Regions from separate parts of the Cupriavidus sp. 01L45 genome, predicted to be linked through region 3. Evidence: predicted binding sites of a transcription regulator. Region 3 holds the regulator's gene; each other region holds the start of a gene.

Region 1 (5,646 bases), on a different contig from region 3:
AGGCCGGAGGCTCCGGCCGATTACTGGTGGGTGGTCCCCGTTGGATCCCGCCCGTATCCCCAGACGCGGCTTCAGGCCGGTGGATAACACCATCGCATGCCAGAACTCTTGCGTTGCGCGGTGCAATATTCTGGGCGATATGCCATGAGTCGACCGGATATGTCGAAGTTCGCAAACCTCTCGCCCTTTGAACTCAAGGACGAGCTGATCAAGCTGGCGGGCAGCGTTTCGAACCGGCTGATGCTCAACGCCGGGCGTGGCAATCCGAACTTCCTTGCAACGGTTCCACGCCACGGCTTTTGGCAGCTTGGGCTGTTTGCCATGATTGAATCGGAACGGTCATTTTCGTATCTCGCGGAAGGCGTCGGCGGCTTTCCCCGGCGCGCTGGCATTGCGGAGCGCTTCGATCTCTTCGCGCGCTATTACCGCGACGCCCCAGGAGTCAAGTTCCTGACCGGCGCCATCTCCTTCGTGCGCGACCAGCTTGGGCTGGATGGCGGAGATTTCCTCTATGAAATGTGCGAGGGCATCCTGGCTTGCAACTATCCGGTACCGGATCGCATGCTCAGGCTCAGCGAGAAAATCGTCTGCCGTGGCAGCAACTGCAAGGTGGAATCTTGGTGCGCCCGGCTGGGATCGAACCAGCAACCCCTGCCTTCGGAGGGCAGTACTCTATCCATTGAGCTACGGGCGCACAGGGTATGACGGGGTACTTCGCAGGCAGCGCGCGAGTGCCGCTGCCGGAAAGTCGCATAGGATACCGTGTTTGTCCGCGGACGTCCATGTCCGGCTCAATCAGGGTGGCGTGGTGACGTCTCTTCCAAGCCGCTTTTGCCTCATGCCATAGGCCTTTGAGGCTATAATCGCGAGTTATTTGTGTAAAAACGGGGCTGCGCAACGTCCACATCAGGTCGGTGGATGGCGGTGGCATACCCCGCTGGCTGGCCCCTTTGGGGACAGTTGACGCCGGATAACAGTCCGATGCACGCAATTGGCCAGGGGGAATTGGCCACCGAGCAAGCGGCCACATAAGCAGCCGATCGCGAGCGGCCACAGGTTTCCTGCAAATTGAGAGTTGAGTATGAGCGACGTCCACAACGCACACGACGAACACGAGTCTCCCATCAAGACCCCCAAGCAGCTGATCGCTGTGGTGATTGCCGCCTTCCTGGTGCCAATCATCGTGATCATCCTGCTGGTCAATTTTGTCGGACACGGCGCCAAGGAAGGCGCGGGCTCCACCGCTACCGTGGAAGCCGTCAATGACCGCATCAAGCCGGTCGCCTCGCTCGAACTGAAGGATCCGAATGCAGCGCGCGTCTATAAGACGGGCGAACAGGTCTACAAGGAAGTCTGCGCCGCCTGCCACGCCACCGGTGCTGCCGGTGCGCCCAAGTACGGCACCGCCGGCGACTGGGCTCCGCGTATCGGCCAGGGCTTCACCGGCCTGCTGAACTCCGTGCTGCACGGCAAGGGCGCCATGCAAGCCCGCGCCGGCACCACCGCCGACGATTACAGCGACTACGAACTGGGCCGTGCCGTGGTCTACATGGCCGACGCCGGCGGTGCCAAGTTCCCGGAGCCCGCAGCGCCCGCTGCTGCCGCTCCGGCTACCGCCGCTGCCTCGGATGCCGCTGCCGCGCCTGCCGCAGCAGCAGCCCCGGCAGCTCCCGCTGCTGCTGCCGCACCGGCTGCTGCTGCAGCGCCGGCTTCCGCCGAAGTGGGCAAGAAGGTCTACGACCAGGTCTGCGCCGCCTGCCACGCCGCCGGTGTTGCCGGCGCGCCGAAGCTGGGCGACAAGGCTGCCTGGGCGCCGCGCCTGAAGGAAGGCATGGACGCCGTTCACGCCTTCGCCCTGAAGGGCAAGGGCGTGATGCCGCCGAAGGGCGGCTACGCCGGCCCGGACGCCGACGTGATCGCAGCGGTCGACTACATGGCCAACGCGTCGAAGTAACCGGCCGGAAATCATCCCGGGGCCACCACGGCGCAAGCGGTGGAACGGACCCGGAGAACAAAAAGCCCGCGGCTCGCCGCGGGCTTTTTGTTTGCCTGCTGCCGGGCGTCAGTGGCTCAGACCACGCGCGAGTAGCGCAGTGGCGCCGGCAGCGGCGTACCTGCATCGGCGCCCGGGGTTCCCGCTGGTGCCACTGCCGGCACCGCGTCCGCAGCCCGCCGCGCGTCTTCACGCAGGAAGCCGTCGAAGACCATCGCCAGCCGGCGCACCAGCAAGCGGCCCAGCGGGGTCACTTCGATGCGGCCGGGCTCGCATCGCACAAGGCCTTCCCCGGCGAGCCGCCCCAGGTCCGCCATCTCGCCAGCGAAGTGCGCGGCAAAGTCGATGCGATGCCGGGCTTCCACCGCTGCAATATCGAGCACGCCGTTGCACATCAACGCACCGATGACTTCACGCCGCAAGTGATCCTCATCGCGCATGGCGAAGCCGCGCATCACCGGCAGCACGCCGCCGTCGAGCACGCGGTAATAATCGTCCAGCGTGCGCGCGTTCTGTACATAGCGGCCCGCCACCGCACCGATCGACGAGACGCCAAATCCAAGCTGGTCATGGCCGGCGTGGGTGGAATAGCCCTGAAAGTTGCGCTGCAGCCGGCCCTCGCGCTGGGCCACGGCCAGCGCGTCGTCCGGCAGCGCGAAATGATCCATGCCGATATAGACATAGCCCGCGGCGGTGAGCTGTTCGATGGTGCCGACCAGGATGTCGAGTTTTTCAGCGGGCGCCGGCAGCGCGCGCTCGTCGATGCGCCGCTGGGGCTTGAACACGTGCGGCAGGTGCGCATAGCTGTACACGGAGAGCCGGTCCGGGCGCATCGCCAGCACTTGCTCCACGGTGGCGGCGAAGCGCGCCGTGGTCTGGTGCGGCAGGCCGTAGATCAGGTCCATGCTGACCGAGCGGAAGCCGAGCCGGCGCGCGGCGTCGACCACTGCCCGGGTTTCGGCCTGCGATTGCACGCGGTGGATCGCTTGCTGCACCTCGGCGTCGAAATCCTGCACGCCCAGGCTGATGCGGTTGAAGCCGAGTTCGGCCAGCAGCGCCATCTGCGCGTCGCCGATCCGGCGCGGGTCGATCTCAATGGAGTGTTCGCCCTCGGGCAGCAGGTTGAAATGCTGGTGCAAGGCATCCATCACGCGGCGCATCTCCGCCGGGTCGAGGAAGGTCGGCGTACCGCCGCCCCAGTGCGATTGCACCACCTCGCGCCGCGCGCCGAGTTGTTGCGCTACCAGCGCCATCTCGCGCGCCAGGTAATCCACATAGCGGGCGCTGCGGCGATGGTCTTTGGTAATGATCTTGTTGCAGCCGCAGTAGTAGCAGATGTTCTCGCAAAACGGCACATGCACATAGAGCGACAAGGGCGGCTGCCGGCCGGCATCCACGCCAGCGCTGGCCGCGCAATCGGCCAGTGCTTGCCGGTAGTCCTGCTCGCCAAAACCGCCATGGAAGCGGTCCGCCGTGGGGTAGGAGGTGTAGCGCGGGCCGTTGATGTCCATGCGGCCGGCCAGCTCGCGGAAGTCCGACAAGGCATGCCGGTCCGGGGCCGAGGCGGCCCGGCCCAGTTGCTTGCTCTTGCAGGCGGCGCCGCAATTGCCGGAGCAGGTGTTCGGCGGACTGGCAATGGAAACGGGGACGGATGCGGTGGCGCGGGCGAGATCAGCCATGGGGCGGCCTTCGTGGTGGATTGGATGGCTCATCGTAGTGGGGGCCGCTCCTGCGCGCGTTGACCGGCGTCAAGTCGTGGCCCATGGCACCAGGGCCCTTGGCCGGCCACCAGCGGCCAGGCCGTCACCAGCGTGCGCCGCGTCATGCTAGCGTCACCTGGACCGGATAGGCTGCCCCGCGCTTGCCGGCTTTCCATCCACCAGCTCAATCCGTCCCTTCGGCCCCCATGCACGCTTCTCCCCTGATTGCGCAGGCGCATTGCGCGCCACAAATGCCGCGCCGCCGCCTGCTGGCCGCCCTCGGCAGCGCTCTGCTGGCGCCCGCCACGTTACTGGCGCAGTCACCCCCGCGACGCCCGCTGGTGATTGGCCACCTGGTGGATCGCGGCGGCGCGCAGGCCGATCTCGCGCGCGACTACCTGGCCGGCGCCAAGGTCATGTTCGACGCGGCCAACGCCGGCGCGCGCGAGCCGCGCGTGGTGCACGTGGTGCGGGAAGTCGAAACCGATCCGCGTGCGGCCACCGCGCAGGCGCTGTCGCTGGTCGACGGCGAGCGCGCCGAACTCCTGTTCGGTCCCAGCGACGCCTTGTTGCCGGTGCTGGCCGCCTCTCCCGAGCTGGCCCGGCGCGGCGTGCAGATCGTCGCGCCCTTATCGGGGCTGTCGCTCGCGGCCGATCATGTCTGGTACACGCGGGCCGACTACCGCGCCGAACTGGATGCGGCGATTCACCAGTTGCGCAGCTACGGGCTCAAGCAGCTGGTGTTGGCCGTGGCGCCGGATTTCGCTGCAGGAAGCCTGGCCGCAGGCACGCCGTGGCGGCGCCGGCTGGAGCAGGAGCCGGGCCTGCAAGCGCTGACGCTGGAAGCCGGCAAGGGCAGCGACAGCGGCGCGGCGGCGTCGCGCATCGCCGCGGCGCGCCCGGCGGCGGTGATCATGGCCGGCGACACGCTGGCCTACGGCAATCTCGGCCGTGCGCTGGCCGCGCGGGGGTGGTACGGCTTCCTAGTGGGCTTGTCCGCGGTCAACCCGCTGGCGGCGCGCGAGATCCTCGGCGCCGGCTATAACGGCGGCATCGTGCTGACGCAGATTGCGCCGGGTCCGCAGGACCTGACCCTGCGCGTGGTCAAGGAGCACGTGGGCCGGATGAAGCAGTTCCTGGACGAGCCCGCTTCACCCGCCACGCTGGCTGGCTACATCGGCGCGGCCTGGCTGGTGCGGGCTGCGTTGTCCGCGCCGCGCGCCGCCACGCCGGCCGACCTGCGGCGTGCCCTGCAGGCCCGCGTCGATGTGGGCGATTTCGTGCTGGATTTCACGCACGGATCGCGCGGCTCTCAATACGTGCAGCTCGCGGCGATGGGCAGCGGAACGGCCCGCTGAATGGTAGCGGCCGCGCACTAGCTGCCGCTCAGGCTCGCGGCAGCACGATCCGCACGCGCAGCCCGCCCTCCGGCCGGTTGGCCAGGCTCAGTTCGCCACCGTGGCGCGAGACGATATCCGCGGCGATCGACAGGCCCATGCCGACCCCGCCGGTGGCGCGGTTGCGCGAGGATTCGAGCCGGTAGAACGGCTCCAGCACGCGCGCCATTTCTTCCGGCGGAATGCCGGGGCCGTCGTCGCAGACGTCGATGACCACGCGCTCGGCGCTGTCGGCCAGCGCGATGCGCGCGCTGCCGCCGTAGCGGTGCGCGTTTTCCACCAGGTTGACCACGGCCCGGCGCAATTCGGCGGGATAGGCCAGCAAAGGCTCGGCGCCGCCGGACAGGCTGACGTCCTGTCCAATCTCCGTGGCGTCGTCCACCACCGCCTGCAACAGGGCATGCACATCCACCCGCTGGCGCGGCGCGGCGGCGCCGTCGCGCTCGCGCAGGTAATACAGCGTGGCATCGATCAGCCCGTTCATCTCGGCGAGGTCCTGGCGCAGGCGATAGCGCACCTGATTGTCGTCGACCCCTTCGATACGCAGGCTCATGCG
Region 2 (5,646 bases), on a different contig from region 3:
GCTTGCGGCGGACCCTGGCGGCGATGCCATCCTGATCATCCACGCGCCCACGGCGATCGTGCTCAGCAGCGATATCGCCATCGCCCTGACAAGCAAGCCGTTGACAGCATCGCGCCCCGTATTTGCGAGCTGGCTTGGTGGCGACTCGGTGGCGCACGCGCGCCAGATCTGCCGGCACGCCGGGCTCCCCACCTACGACACGCCAGAGCAGGCGGTGCGCGGCTTCCTGCAGGCCGTGGCCTATCGCCATAACCAGGAACTCCTGATGGAGACGCCGCCATCGGTGCCGGCCGGCCCCGCGCCTGACACCGAACGCGCGCGCCAGTGCATCCGCGATGCGCTAGCCGCAGACCGGCCGATGCTGACAGAGCCCGAGGCCCGCACCGTCCTCGCAGCCTATGGCATCCCCGTAGTGGAGACCCGGACCGCCGGCGATATCGACACCGCCGTCGCCGCCGCCGAAGCCCTCGGCTTTCCGGTTGCCGTGAAAATCCTGTCGCGGGATATTACGCATAAATCGGATGTGGGCGGCGTGGCGCTGAACCTGCAGTCGGCTGGCCAGCTGCGGCAGGCCCTGGAGCGCATGCAGGCCCGCATTCGCGGCGAACAACCCCGGGCCCGGCTCGATGGCTTCACCGTGCAGCGTATGATCAGCCGGCCAGGCGCGTTCGAACTGATCGTGGGCGCCACCACCGATCCGGTGTTCGGCCCGGTGGTGCTGTTCGGCCACGGCGGCACCGCCGCGGAGCGCATCGCCGACCGCGCCATCGCCCTGCCGCCGCTGAACGTCAGCCTGGCGAAAGATCTTGTCAGCCGCACGCGGATTGCGAAGCTGCTCGACGGCTACCGGGACCAGCCGCCAATCCGGCACGACGCCCTGTACCAGGTCCTGATGCAACTGTCGCAACTGCTGTGCGACCTGCCGGAAATCGTTGAGCTCGATATCAATCCGCTGCTGGCCGATGGCGCCGGCGTGCTGGCGCTGGACGCGCGAATCGGCGTGGCCCCCGCCATGCAGCCTGGGGCCGCCCGCCTTGCCATCCGCCCCTATCCCAAAGCGCTTGAGGAAACGGTGACATGGCACGGCGCACCATTGCTGCTGCGCCCGGTGCACCCCGAAGACGAGCCCGCTTACCAGGCATTTTTCGCCGCCCTGGCGCCGGAGGATATCCGCATGCGTTTTTTTTGCATGATCCGGCAGCCGCCGCACACCCAGCTCGCACGCATGACCCAGATCGACTACGCACGCGAGATGGCGTTCGTCGCCGTCAGTCCGGCAGGCAGCGGGCCGAAGGCCATCCTGGGCGAAGTAAGGGCCGTGGCCGACCCCGACAACCTGCGTGCCGAGTTCGCCGTGACGGTGCGCTCCGACTGCAAGCGCCAGGGCATCGGCGGCCTGCTGCTGCGCAAGATGGTGGCCTATTGCCGCGCACACGGCACGCGGGAACTGGTCGGGACCACGCTGGCGACCAATACGGCGATGCTCCGGCTCGCCGAAAGCAGCGGCATCCACGTTCTGCGCGGCGACCGGCCGGCCAGCGACGGCGTGGAACTCCGCCTTTTGCTGACGGAGCCATCCGCGGCCAATGCGCCATGACCGGTCCGCCCCGCCATGGCCGGCTCCTTTGGCGAGCAGAATGCGCAAGCCGTCGTGATCGCCGAACCCTTCTAGCGCGGCCGAAGTGCGCGCGCCCTTGCTACAGCGCGCCATTGGTGTGATCTACCTGCCAGAATCGGAGCGAGCAAGCCACTATTTCGCCGCCGCCATTGCAGCGGCTGTATTGCGGACTCACCTTGCGGACACCCCTTGGCGGGTCCGGACGCGGGAAAAACCGGCGAGGTTCATCGCCTGCCGCCCGGCGCCCCGAACATGTGCTCCTGCTTGCGCTGGCATGGCGTGCAGCGCCTGGCGGTGGGGTACGCTTGCAGGCGCGGAAAGGGAATGGGCTCGCCGCAGTCCTGGCACGCGCCGTAGCGCAGCTTGCCGATGCGCGCCCGCGCCGCTGCAATGTCGGCCAGTTCCATGCGGTAGTGCTCGGTCATCGCATCGTCCATGCGCTCCCCAGCGGTCTGCCCGGCAAGTTCGGCGTTGCCGCCCGGCTCGGCGCCCGCGGACACAGTGCGGGTCACGGCCACCGCATCCATCTGGCCGCGGATCCTTTGCTCGATGCCGTCCAGCAAGGCAACCAGGCTGGAGAGTTGCTCTTTGGTCAATTCGGACATGGTGCACTCCCGGTGCGCGTCGAGGCGAGTCCACTCAATGATGCAATGACGCCGGGCCAGCGGCTTGCGCCAGATCAAATGTCGTGATGCGGATCTTGTCGCCCCCAGCGGCATCCCGGATAACGCCGGGGGCGGCAGGGACCATGGCGCCGGCCCTGGGCTTGGGCGGCCGCCACCATTCGGATCCTGCCGCGCAGCCCGCGCAAAGGATGGCCGCAAGGCAAACCGCGAGGCCGCGCAAACGCGCGGCGCCGCTGCCCAAGCCCTCATCGGAACGTTTCATCCGCATTGCCGCTCTCCCGTCGCCGGCGCAGCGGCTGCCGGCATGAAGCATCCGCAGCGTTGCGCGCCAGACCCCTGTGCCGCTTCAATATAGGCGGGTAGCCGCCGCCCGGCTTGATCCCCGTCAAGCTAGCTTCCGGTGGCCCGCATAGCATGGAAGCATGACCTGTCCAGAGTGCAAACAGGGAGACAGCTACCCAGGGAGATCCCAGCATGGATTCGGCGGTACTCACGCAAGCCCTGATGTGCCCCGCGGCCTACCCGCACCCGGTAGACAAAGTCAGCCTCATCGAGACGCACATTTCGCAAGTCTTCCTGGCCGGCTCCTTTGCTTACAAGGTGCGCAAGCCTGTGCACCTCGACTTCGTCGATTTCTCCACGCTGGCCGCGCGTAAAGTGGATTGCGAGGCCGAAGTGGAATTGAATCGCAGGATGGCGGCGGCGCTCTATCTCGGCGTGGTACCGGTCGTGGCGGGGCCATGCCAGCGCGATGTCCGCGTGGAAGGTACTGGCGAGGCGCTGGAGTTTGCGGTGAAAATGCGCCGCTTCCGGCAGCGAGACCTGCTTTCCGCCATGGCGGAGACAAATCGGCTGACCGGTCTCCATATCGAAACGCTGGCCCGCCGGCTTGCGGCGATCCACTTGGCTGCGCCCGTGGCCGGCGACGGCACCGGCCACGGCACGCCGGCGCGGATCACGGCGGTGATGGAACAGGCCTTGGCCGGCGTCGCCGCTCTCGCCTCCGGCACGGCTGCGGCGGCACGCGTGGCGGCGCTCCTGCGCGAACGGGCCGCGGCCCTGCAGCCCGCGTTTGCCAAACGGCTGGCAAGCGGTCATGTGCGGGAGTGCCACGGCGACCTGCACCTTGGCAATATCGTCATGATCGATGGCGCGCCCACGCCTTTTGACTGCCTTGAGTTCGATGCCGGGCTGCGCTGGATCGACACGATCAGCGATACCGCCTTTCTCTTCATGGATCTGCTGCATGCTGGCCGGCAAGACCTTGCCTATTGCCTGATCAATACCTACCTGGAATGCAGCGGCGACTATGCCGGCCTGACCGTGCTGCCGTTCTACACGGCGGTGCGCGCCGTGGTGCGCGCGCGCGTGCTGCTTGAGCGGGCGCGCCAGCGCAGCGTGGGGGGAACCAGCACCGCCGAACAAGCGGCGGCGACGCAGGTGCGCTGCAACGATCTGCTTGCGCTGGCCTGTGGCGTCCTGACGCGCCGGCCGGGCGCGATTATCATCATGCATGGCCTCTCCGGCAGCGGCAAAAGCACCGTTTCAGAGCAACTGGCGCTGGCCGCGGCCATGGTCCGCGTACGCTCCGACGTGGAGCGCAAGCGTCTGCCGCGTGGCAACCCCACGCTGCGTCATGATCATTACTCGCCTGGCGATACCGCCCGCGTCTACCGGCGGCTGCTGGGAATCTGCCGGCTTGGCAGCGGCGCGGGCGTTCCGATGATCGCCGACGCGACCTTCCTGGCGCGCGAGCAGCGGCTGCGTTTCGCATCGCTGGCCGCGCGCCGGGGCGTGCCTTTTTCCATCGTCGATTGCAATGCCGACCTGGCTACCCTGCGCGAACGCATCGCCACGCGCGCGCGCCAGGGCGGCGACCCGTCCGACGCGGACCTTCAGGTGCTGGAGTGGCAACGGCGCGCGCAAGAGCCATTGGGCAGCGACGAATGGGGCCATGTGGTGCGCATTGCCGGCGCCGGATCAGCCGGCTGATGCGGGTCAGGCCGCGCGATCGATGCCGAGCCGAGCCCGAAGCGATATCGCTGAACGAGGACCAGGTGCCGTTGCCGGCGCGGAATGCTGGGCTTTCCCGTCAGCGCCATAACGCAGTAAGCGCGGTAAGCGCAGTAAGCAAGGGCGCTGAGGCAACAACGCGGTAGCGCGCGGGCGCGGCGGCTCAGGCCTCTTTCGGCGAAAGCCACGCAGGCCGCTGCGCGCTCCCGGCACGTCCGTTCGCGGCTTCCACCTGGTCCGCGAAGGCGCGCAGGTCCGGCAGTGCCGCCCCGCTGGCCACCTCGCTCTGGCGCAGCGCCAGTACCGGCGACGACGGCGCCGCGGCCAGGCGGGAAACCTCCGCCGCCGCAGTGAAGGCGCCTTGCCGCGCCATCACGCAGATCACCGAGGTCTCGCAGGTCAGCGGCAGGTGGTCGCGCAGGAAGCTGCGCATGGGAGCGGCAAGGTGGCCGACCCAGACGGGCGCGACGATGACAAGCCGCCGGCACTTGTCCAGCGCCGGGCCGGCGTAGCGGTAGCCTACGCGCCGGTGCAGCACGATATCGAACACGCAGCGCGCATCGCCCAGCAAGCCGGCGCGGCTGGTCTGGTCGCTGACCTCCGCGAGCGGCCAGCCCGAATACGCCGCCAGTGCTTCCGCGGCCTGCCGGGCCGTTCCGGTGCGCGAGTAATAGACGATCAGGATGTCTTCCATCAATGGCTCCTCAACGCTGGATCCGGGTAGTCCGCGTGCCGGCCAGCGACAGGTTGATCATGATGCTGGCGTACTGCATGACATTCCCGCGCCGCTGGTGTGCCAGCAACCAGTCTGGGAAGCGTCCGGAGGGGGACCATTGATTCACGTCAAGCCAGTTGCCACGCTTTTGCCCGCTGACGCCCCGTTACGCCGCGGCCGGGGGCGCATGCACCAGCAGTACCGGCTGGCGGCATTGCCGCACCAGCCCCTCCGCCACGCTGCCCATCAGCAGGCGCCGCACGCCGCGTCGCCCGTGCGTGCCCACCACGATCAGCTCGGCATGCGTTTGTTGCGCCGCCTGCTCGATCGCGCTGGCGACGTCGCCCAGCGCCAGCGGCTCGTCCACGATCAGCGTCTTGCATGCCACCTGCTGCGCAGCGGCCTTGGCCTTGGCCTCGTCCAGCAGGGACTGCCCGCCTTCGAGCAGGCTGGCGCGCAGGTCTGTCAGGTCGACATAGCCAACCTCGTACCTGAGGTAGCTGTTATCGATGACATGCATCACGGTGACTTCCGAGCCCATCGCGGCGGCCAAGTGGAGAGCCTCCGCCAGCGCCCGGTCGGCCGATTCGCTGCCGTCCACGGCAACCAGGATCTTGCTGTACATCCTCTACCTCCCGCACCCGCGGCAAGCCCGCTTTCAACATTTCCAGTCT
Region 3 (5,646 bases):
CGCGGCGCGAACCCAGGCCGCCCTCGGCGAGCACTTTGTGCAGCTTGGGCGCATCGTCATCGGCCGAGAGCTCGCGCACCGGCTTTACCTTGGCACGCACACCGCTGGTATCTTCCTGGTCGTACTGGCCGGAGATGACGAAACGAAACAGGTCTTCGCCACCTGCGGCTGCAGCCGCGGGGGCCTTCTCGGGCACGCCCGGAGCCTGGCGCTGCGTGCCGCCCCTGCCTTTGTTTCCTTTGCTTGCCTGGCGCGGGCCACCCTGCTGCCCCTCGGCACTGCCGCGCCTGGCCGCGCCCTGCGGCTGCTGGCCTTGCTGCGGCTTGCGCTTGCGCGCGCCGTTGGAGTTGGCGCGGGCACCGTCGCGCTGGCGCTCTCCAGCGGCTTCGCCGCCGGTTTCGCTCGCACCTTCGGCAGTGTCGCCGCCGAACGCGCGGCGGCCTCGCGGCGCCGGGCGTTCGCCCTGCTGCTCGCCGGCCTGCACGGACTCGCCTTCGGCGGGCTTGCGCTTGCCGCGCGTACGCCCCTTTCTCACGCCATCGCCACGCGCGGATTGCGCGTCCGGTGCGGCTCCCGCGTCCGGACCGCCAGCGAAGGCAAGTGCATCGCCTTCCGCGGCACGCCCGCCATCGCGGTCCTGCGTGGCCTGGCGGCGCGTGGCCACCAGATTGCGCAGGCCACGGCGCAGGCCCTTGCGGCGCGGCGCGCCTTCGGCGCCATTGCCGGCATCGCCGGCCGGCGTATCCGCCTGGCGGACGTCTTGATCAACAGAATCGGACAAGGTATTCACATTCGGATGTTGCATGGTGTTCAGTTGGACACGCGCTCGTCGTGCTCGCTGGGGTGCGCCGGATTCGTCTTGGACGCCCCCGGGACTTCGGACTCCTGCTCGCCGGAGGCCACTTGCTCGTGGTAACCGTTGGCGGGTGCTTCCGTTTGCTCATTTGCTTCGCCGTCGTCGACGGCATCCTCCACGGCTGTGCCGTCAAGCCGCGCCCCCATGGGCCCGGCGGACACCAGTTCGCTCTCCGGCCCATCATCCGGCTCGGACACCGCGGGTACTTCAGCCTCGGGCACGGCTTGCGCTTGCACCGAGGCGTCCTTCTTTTCAAATGCTTCCACCAGTTCGGCGATGCCATCCGTGGCACCGGCATCGAGGACACCGGGGACGGAGCGGGTCAATTCGCCAGCATTGGACACATCGGCGACGGCAGCGCCAGCGCCGCCCGCAGGCTCCTCGCCGGCCTCCGCGAACGCTTCTTCGTCGCTTCCGGCCGGCAAAGCGGGCACAGTGCCCAGGGCCTCGAAATCTATGGGCTCCTGGTTCAGCAGCGCGGCTTGCGTCTGCGCCTGGACATCCTCCAGCGGCGGCAACTCATCTAGCGAGCGCAGGCCAAGGTCATCAAGGAAGTTCTTGGTGGTAGCGTACAAGGCCGGCCGGCCCGGTACGTCGCGGTAGCCGATCACCTCGATCCAGCTACGGTCCTCGAGCTTCTTCACGACTTCGGTGCTCACCGCAACACCGCGGATTTCCTCGATATCGCCCCGGGTGACCGGCTGCCGGTAGGCGATGATCGCCAGCGTCTCCATGACCGCGCGGGAATATTTCGGCGGCTTTTCAGGATTCAGCCGGTCCAGGTATTCGCGCATGACGGGGCGGCTCTGAAAGCGCCAGCCGCTGGCCAGCGCCACGAGTTCCACGCCGCGCTGCTCCCAGTCGCGGCGCAACTCTTCCAGCAGCACCCGAATGGTGTCGGCACCGACGTCGTCGGCAAAAAGCCGGCGCAAGTCATTGACGCGCAAGGGTTCCTGCGCACAAATCAGCGCGGTCTCGAGGACGATCTTCGCCTCTTGGGTATTCATGTGATTGCGTGCAGCCTGTCTTTGCACCTGCGCCCCGGACAAACCCGGACGCACTGGAGATTGCGGGTTCAGCGGTTGGAATTGCCACCGCCATCTGACCGCGCAGCCAACCACAATGCTTGATGCATGCAGTCGTGCGCTTTCTTTTTTGCATCGGGTGCCGGACCTGCCCGGCAGGAGATCGCCCGGCCACCGGCTTTACCTGCCGGTCGACGGAGCCCTTGCGTCGCGCCTTCCCCCTGATGTGGCGGACCTGTCCGGCACGACGTCCGTCGCTCCGGGTGCAAGAAAAATACGGATATCGGGCCTGCTTGGCCTATTTCACCCCGCCCTGCCGTGGCTGGTCTTTTGAACCAAATAATCTTTTGAACCGGACGGCGGATTGGGAACGGTCCCTGGCGGTAATACGTGCTGGAGGGTTCCTGGCATGCATCCCCGAGTGCGAATGCTACCTGACGATGCCACGATGAAATACGCTGCGCGATATCGCTGTTCTTGCGATTGTATGGCATTCCCTGGCAAACCTGCAACCGATTCACACAGGCATCTGCCCGACAAAGTGCGTAATGCGCCATGAAGCGGCGTATCAGAAGACCAGACAGAAGCCGTGCGCGGCCAGCGTCTCTGGCAAAAGCAGCGCGCGCGCCACCCCGACGACACCAAAGGCAGCCACTGCCAAACCGGCAAGGGTACGTACCGCCGGGCGGCYCGACCACTGCCTGAGGTAGCCGGACAGGCCCGAGATAACCAACAGGTTTGGCAAAGTGCCCAGTCCGAACACGGCCATCACCAGCGCACCCGAAGGGGCGTTCCCGGCCAGCAGCGCCATCGCCAGGGCGCCATAGACCATGCCGCATGGTACCAGCCCCCAGGCCAGCCCCATGCCGTAGCGGCGCAGCAGCCGCCCCTGTGGCAGGCCCAAGGGCGCCAGGCGCACGCCCACGGCGGCAAGAAAACGGAGCAAACCGCCAGCGCCGCGCGCGGCAAACCGCTCCAGCCAGCCAGCCCCCACGGCGCGCCCACGCAACATCCATAATCCCGACATCACCAGCATCATGCTGCCGATTCCGAACAGCCAGCGCTGCAGCGGCAAGTACTGGGCCTTCCACACACCGGCGCCCAGGGTACCCAGCAAGGCGCCCAACAGCGCATACATGCTCAGCCGCCCGGCATGCATCACCAGGAGTTCGAGCAGCCAGTGGCCTGGCCGGCGCAGGATGGTGGCCGGCACACGGGCCGTGCCGCCTTGCTCGGCCGCAAGCGCAATGCCGCCACACATGGCCGCGCAATGCACACCACCTAGCAAAGCCAGGGTAAAAACGCTGAAGAGCACGCCTACGGTCAACTTCTCCTCCCAATCACATCGCCTGGCGCGGTAAAATGCGCCCTACGCGCCCCCGCGACTCCAAGAGGCGCTATCAACATGAAGCCCAGCGCCCGCGCACATCCGCGCAATCGCAAATCATGACGACGGGCACGGCAGGCGGCGCCACGCAGATGGCAGGCCCCGCCAGACCCGCGCCAGGCTAATGTGGATAGCGCTTCCAACCGACAGCTCTCAACGTCAAGCTTTCAACTCAATGCGCCTGCCACACGCGCTTGAGTGATTGCGCTAAACCGACAGGCCCCAATTGCTAACATCCATTCCCATTACCGAGATGTCGCCCCGCTGCTCCACTTGCTCGCTGGGACAGCTCTGCCTGCCCGTCGGCATGTCGCAGCAGGACCTCGAAAAAATGGATTCGCTGGTGCAGGAGCGCGTGCGCGTACGCAAGGGCGAGACCCTGTACCGCCTCGGCGATCCGCTCACCGCCGTCTATGCGATCCGCTTCGGCACGCTCAAAACCCACCTGACGATGGAAGATGGCCGCTCGCAGATCACGGGCTTCCACCTCCCCGGCGAAGTCGTCGGGCTCGACGGCCTTGGCGAAATGCAGCACGCGTCCGACGCCACCGCCCTTGAGGATACCGAAGTTTGCGTGGTGCGCTTCGGCGACCTCCAGTCGCTGTCCGGTGCGCTCCCGTCGTTGCAACATCAGTTCATGCGGCTGATGAGCAAGGAAATCTCGCAGGACCAGGTGATGCTGATCACGCTGGGCTCGATGCGCGCCGAAGAGCGGCTTGCCGCCTTCCTGATCAACCTTTCGGAGCGCCTTTCCGCGCGCGGCTATTCGGCCTCCGAGTTCGTGCTGCGCATGAGCCGCGAGGAGATCGGCAGCTACCTCGGGCTCAAGCTCGAAACCGTCAGCCGCCTGTTCTCCCGTTTTGCGGAAGCCGGGCTGATCCAGATCCGCCAGCGGCACGTCAAGCTGGTCGACATGACAGGCATCAAGCAGATCATCAACAAGTCCTGCTAGTCCGGCAGGCATCGACCGGCCGCGCGGAGTTTCCCGGCTCCCGCGGCATTGGCAGCCGCCTTGCCTTCCTTGCGTGGTGCCAATACCACGTCGCGCCGGCCTGGTCACGACACTCCTGCTCCGCCGCCCCCTGCCCCGCGGCGCGAAGACGCGCATCGCGCTCACTCCAGTTCGTCTGTCTCCGCCAGCCGCGTGGGCATGGTGTAAAGCGTCAGGCCGCTCGACAACGAACAAAGCACCCACGCGACCAGGAAGCCCACGGTGTAAACCGCCTCCCGCGACGCCTCGACCGGCTGTCCGAAGAAGCGCAGATCGCCGGGATCGACCATCGAAAACACCAGGGCGGTCGTCAGCCCGGCTACCAGGAAGCCGGGCCATAGCACCCACATCAGCCAGCGCAGTCTCATGGTCACCTCGCCTGCGCCGTGGCCGGCTCAGCCTGCCGCCCGATACCCGTCTTCTCGACCACCAACCCGTGCCGCGATACGCCATCGACAACGGGCGGGTCCGGGTGCGTCATGGCCAGCCAGATCGTGACCCCGCAGGCCACCATCGCCAGCAAGGGCCCGCTCATCAGCAGCCATGGCCAGGGTTCCTTCCACCAGGGATTGCTTTGCTGCATCATCAGGCCTCCTCTAGATTTCTCGGTTCAAAGATTGCGCGGTACGATGAAGCTGGTGCCCTGGCTGATTTCCGCACCGCCCCCACTGTCATCTCCTGTCGCAGTGACCGTCACCTGGATCTTGTGGGTGCCCTGGCCAGCGGCTTCGATCGGCACGCGCACGCGAATCGGAATCAGGCGGTTTGAGGTGGGCTCGAGATTGCCGGCAGCGTGATCGTATTCCACGGCCAGGCCCTTCAGGTCATCACTGTCCGCGCGAATGGCCACATGCATCGGCGCCTCGGTCGTGTTGATCAGTTGCAGGCGATACACGTTCTCGATCCAGCGTCCCTCCACTTCCCTGCCCAGCGCGCCGCGGTCGCGGATGATATCGACCTTGAGCGGTGTGCGCATGGCCAGCGACACCGTGAAGCCGGCAACCAGGGCCAGCCAGATCACGGAGTACACCACCGTGCGCGGCCGGAACAGACGCTTGCGCGCCTCCGCCTCGGGCAGCACGCTGCGCATGGCGTTCTCCGAGGTGTAGCGGATCAGCCCGCGCGGATACGCCATCTTGTCCATGACCTGGTTGCAGGCGTCGATGCAGGCGCCGCAACCGATGCAGTCGTACTGCAGGCCGTCGCGAATATCGATGCCGGTGGGGCAGACCTGCACGCAGATGCTGCAGTTCACGCAATCGCCCATGCCGGCGGCCTGGTGGTCCACCTTGCGCGAGCGGCTGCCGCGCGGCTCGCCGCGGCCCACGTCATACGTCACCACATACGTGTCGCGATCGACCATCACGCTCTGGAAGCGTGCATAAGG

The links. Region 3 encodes FNR, which switches genes on or off when oxygen is low (the NO sensors DNR and NnrR bind a similar motif). Its sites were predicted from a motif close to TTGATNNNNATCAA; they were not measured.
Region 1: the regulator FNR is predicted to act here: its motif matches at 3,732-3,745, upstream of hemN (oxygen-independent coproporphyrinogen III oxidase).
Region 2: the regulator FNR is predicted to act here: its motif matches at 2,288-2,301, upstream of AC1DT6_RS36210 (TraR/DksA family transcriptional regulator).

The regions. Positions count from the first base shown of each region.
Region 1 is NZ_JBFTSG010000006.1:48,661-54,306, reverse strand. Features, by position in the region: partial or broken gene AC1DT6_RS05705 (bifunctional aspartate transaminase/aspartate 4-decarboxylase) at 145-588, shown strand; tRNA gene AC1DT6_RS05700 (tRNA-Arg) at 619-694, opposite strand; gene AC1DT6_RS05695 (c-type cytochrome) at 1,082-1,954, shown strand; gene hemN (oxygen-independent coproporphyrinogen III oxidase) at 2,071-3,504, opposite strand; gene AC1DT6_RS05685 (ABC transporter substrate-binding protein) at 3,900-5,051, shown strand; gene AC1DT6_RS05680 (ATP-binding protein) at 5,080-5,646, opposite strand, start outside.
Region 2 is NZ_JBFTSG010000076.1:23,136-28,781, reverse strand. Features, by position in the region: gene AC1DT6_RS36215 (bifunctional acetate--CoA ligase family protein/GNAT family N-acetyltransferase) at 1-1,597, shown strand, start outside; gene AC1DT6_RS36210 (TraR/DksA family transcriptional regulator) at 1,843-2,223, opposite strand; gene AC1DT6_RS36205 (bifunctional aminoglycoside phosphotransferase/ATP-binding protein) at 2,719-4,236, shown strand; gene AC1DT6_RS36200 (flavodoxin family protein) at 4,421-4,951, opposite strand; gene AC1DT6_RS36195 (hypothetical protein) at 4,962-5,099, opposite strand; gene AC1DT6_RS36190 (universal stress protein) at 5,139-5,597, opposite strand.
Region 3 is NZ_JBFTSG010000021.1:21,282-26,927, forward strand. Features, by position in the region: gene rluB (23S rRNA pseudouridine(2605) synthase RluB) at 1-805, opposite strand, end outside; gene scpB (SMC-Scp complex subunit ScpB) at 811-1,863, opposite strand; gene AC1DT6_RS16280 (sulfite exporter TauE/SafE family protein) at 2,450-3,208, opposite strand; gene fnr (fumarate/nitrate reduction transcriptional regulator Fnr) at 3,495-4,220, shown strand; gene AC1DT6_RS16290 (hypothetical protein) at 4,382-4,627, opposite strand; gene AC1DT6_RS16295 (FixH family protein) at 4,630-4,845, opposite strand; gene ccoG (cytochrome c oxidase accessory protein CcoG) at 4,870-5,646, opposite strand, start outside.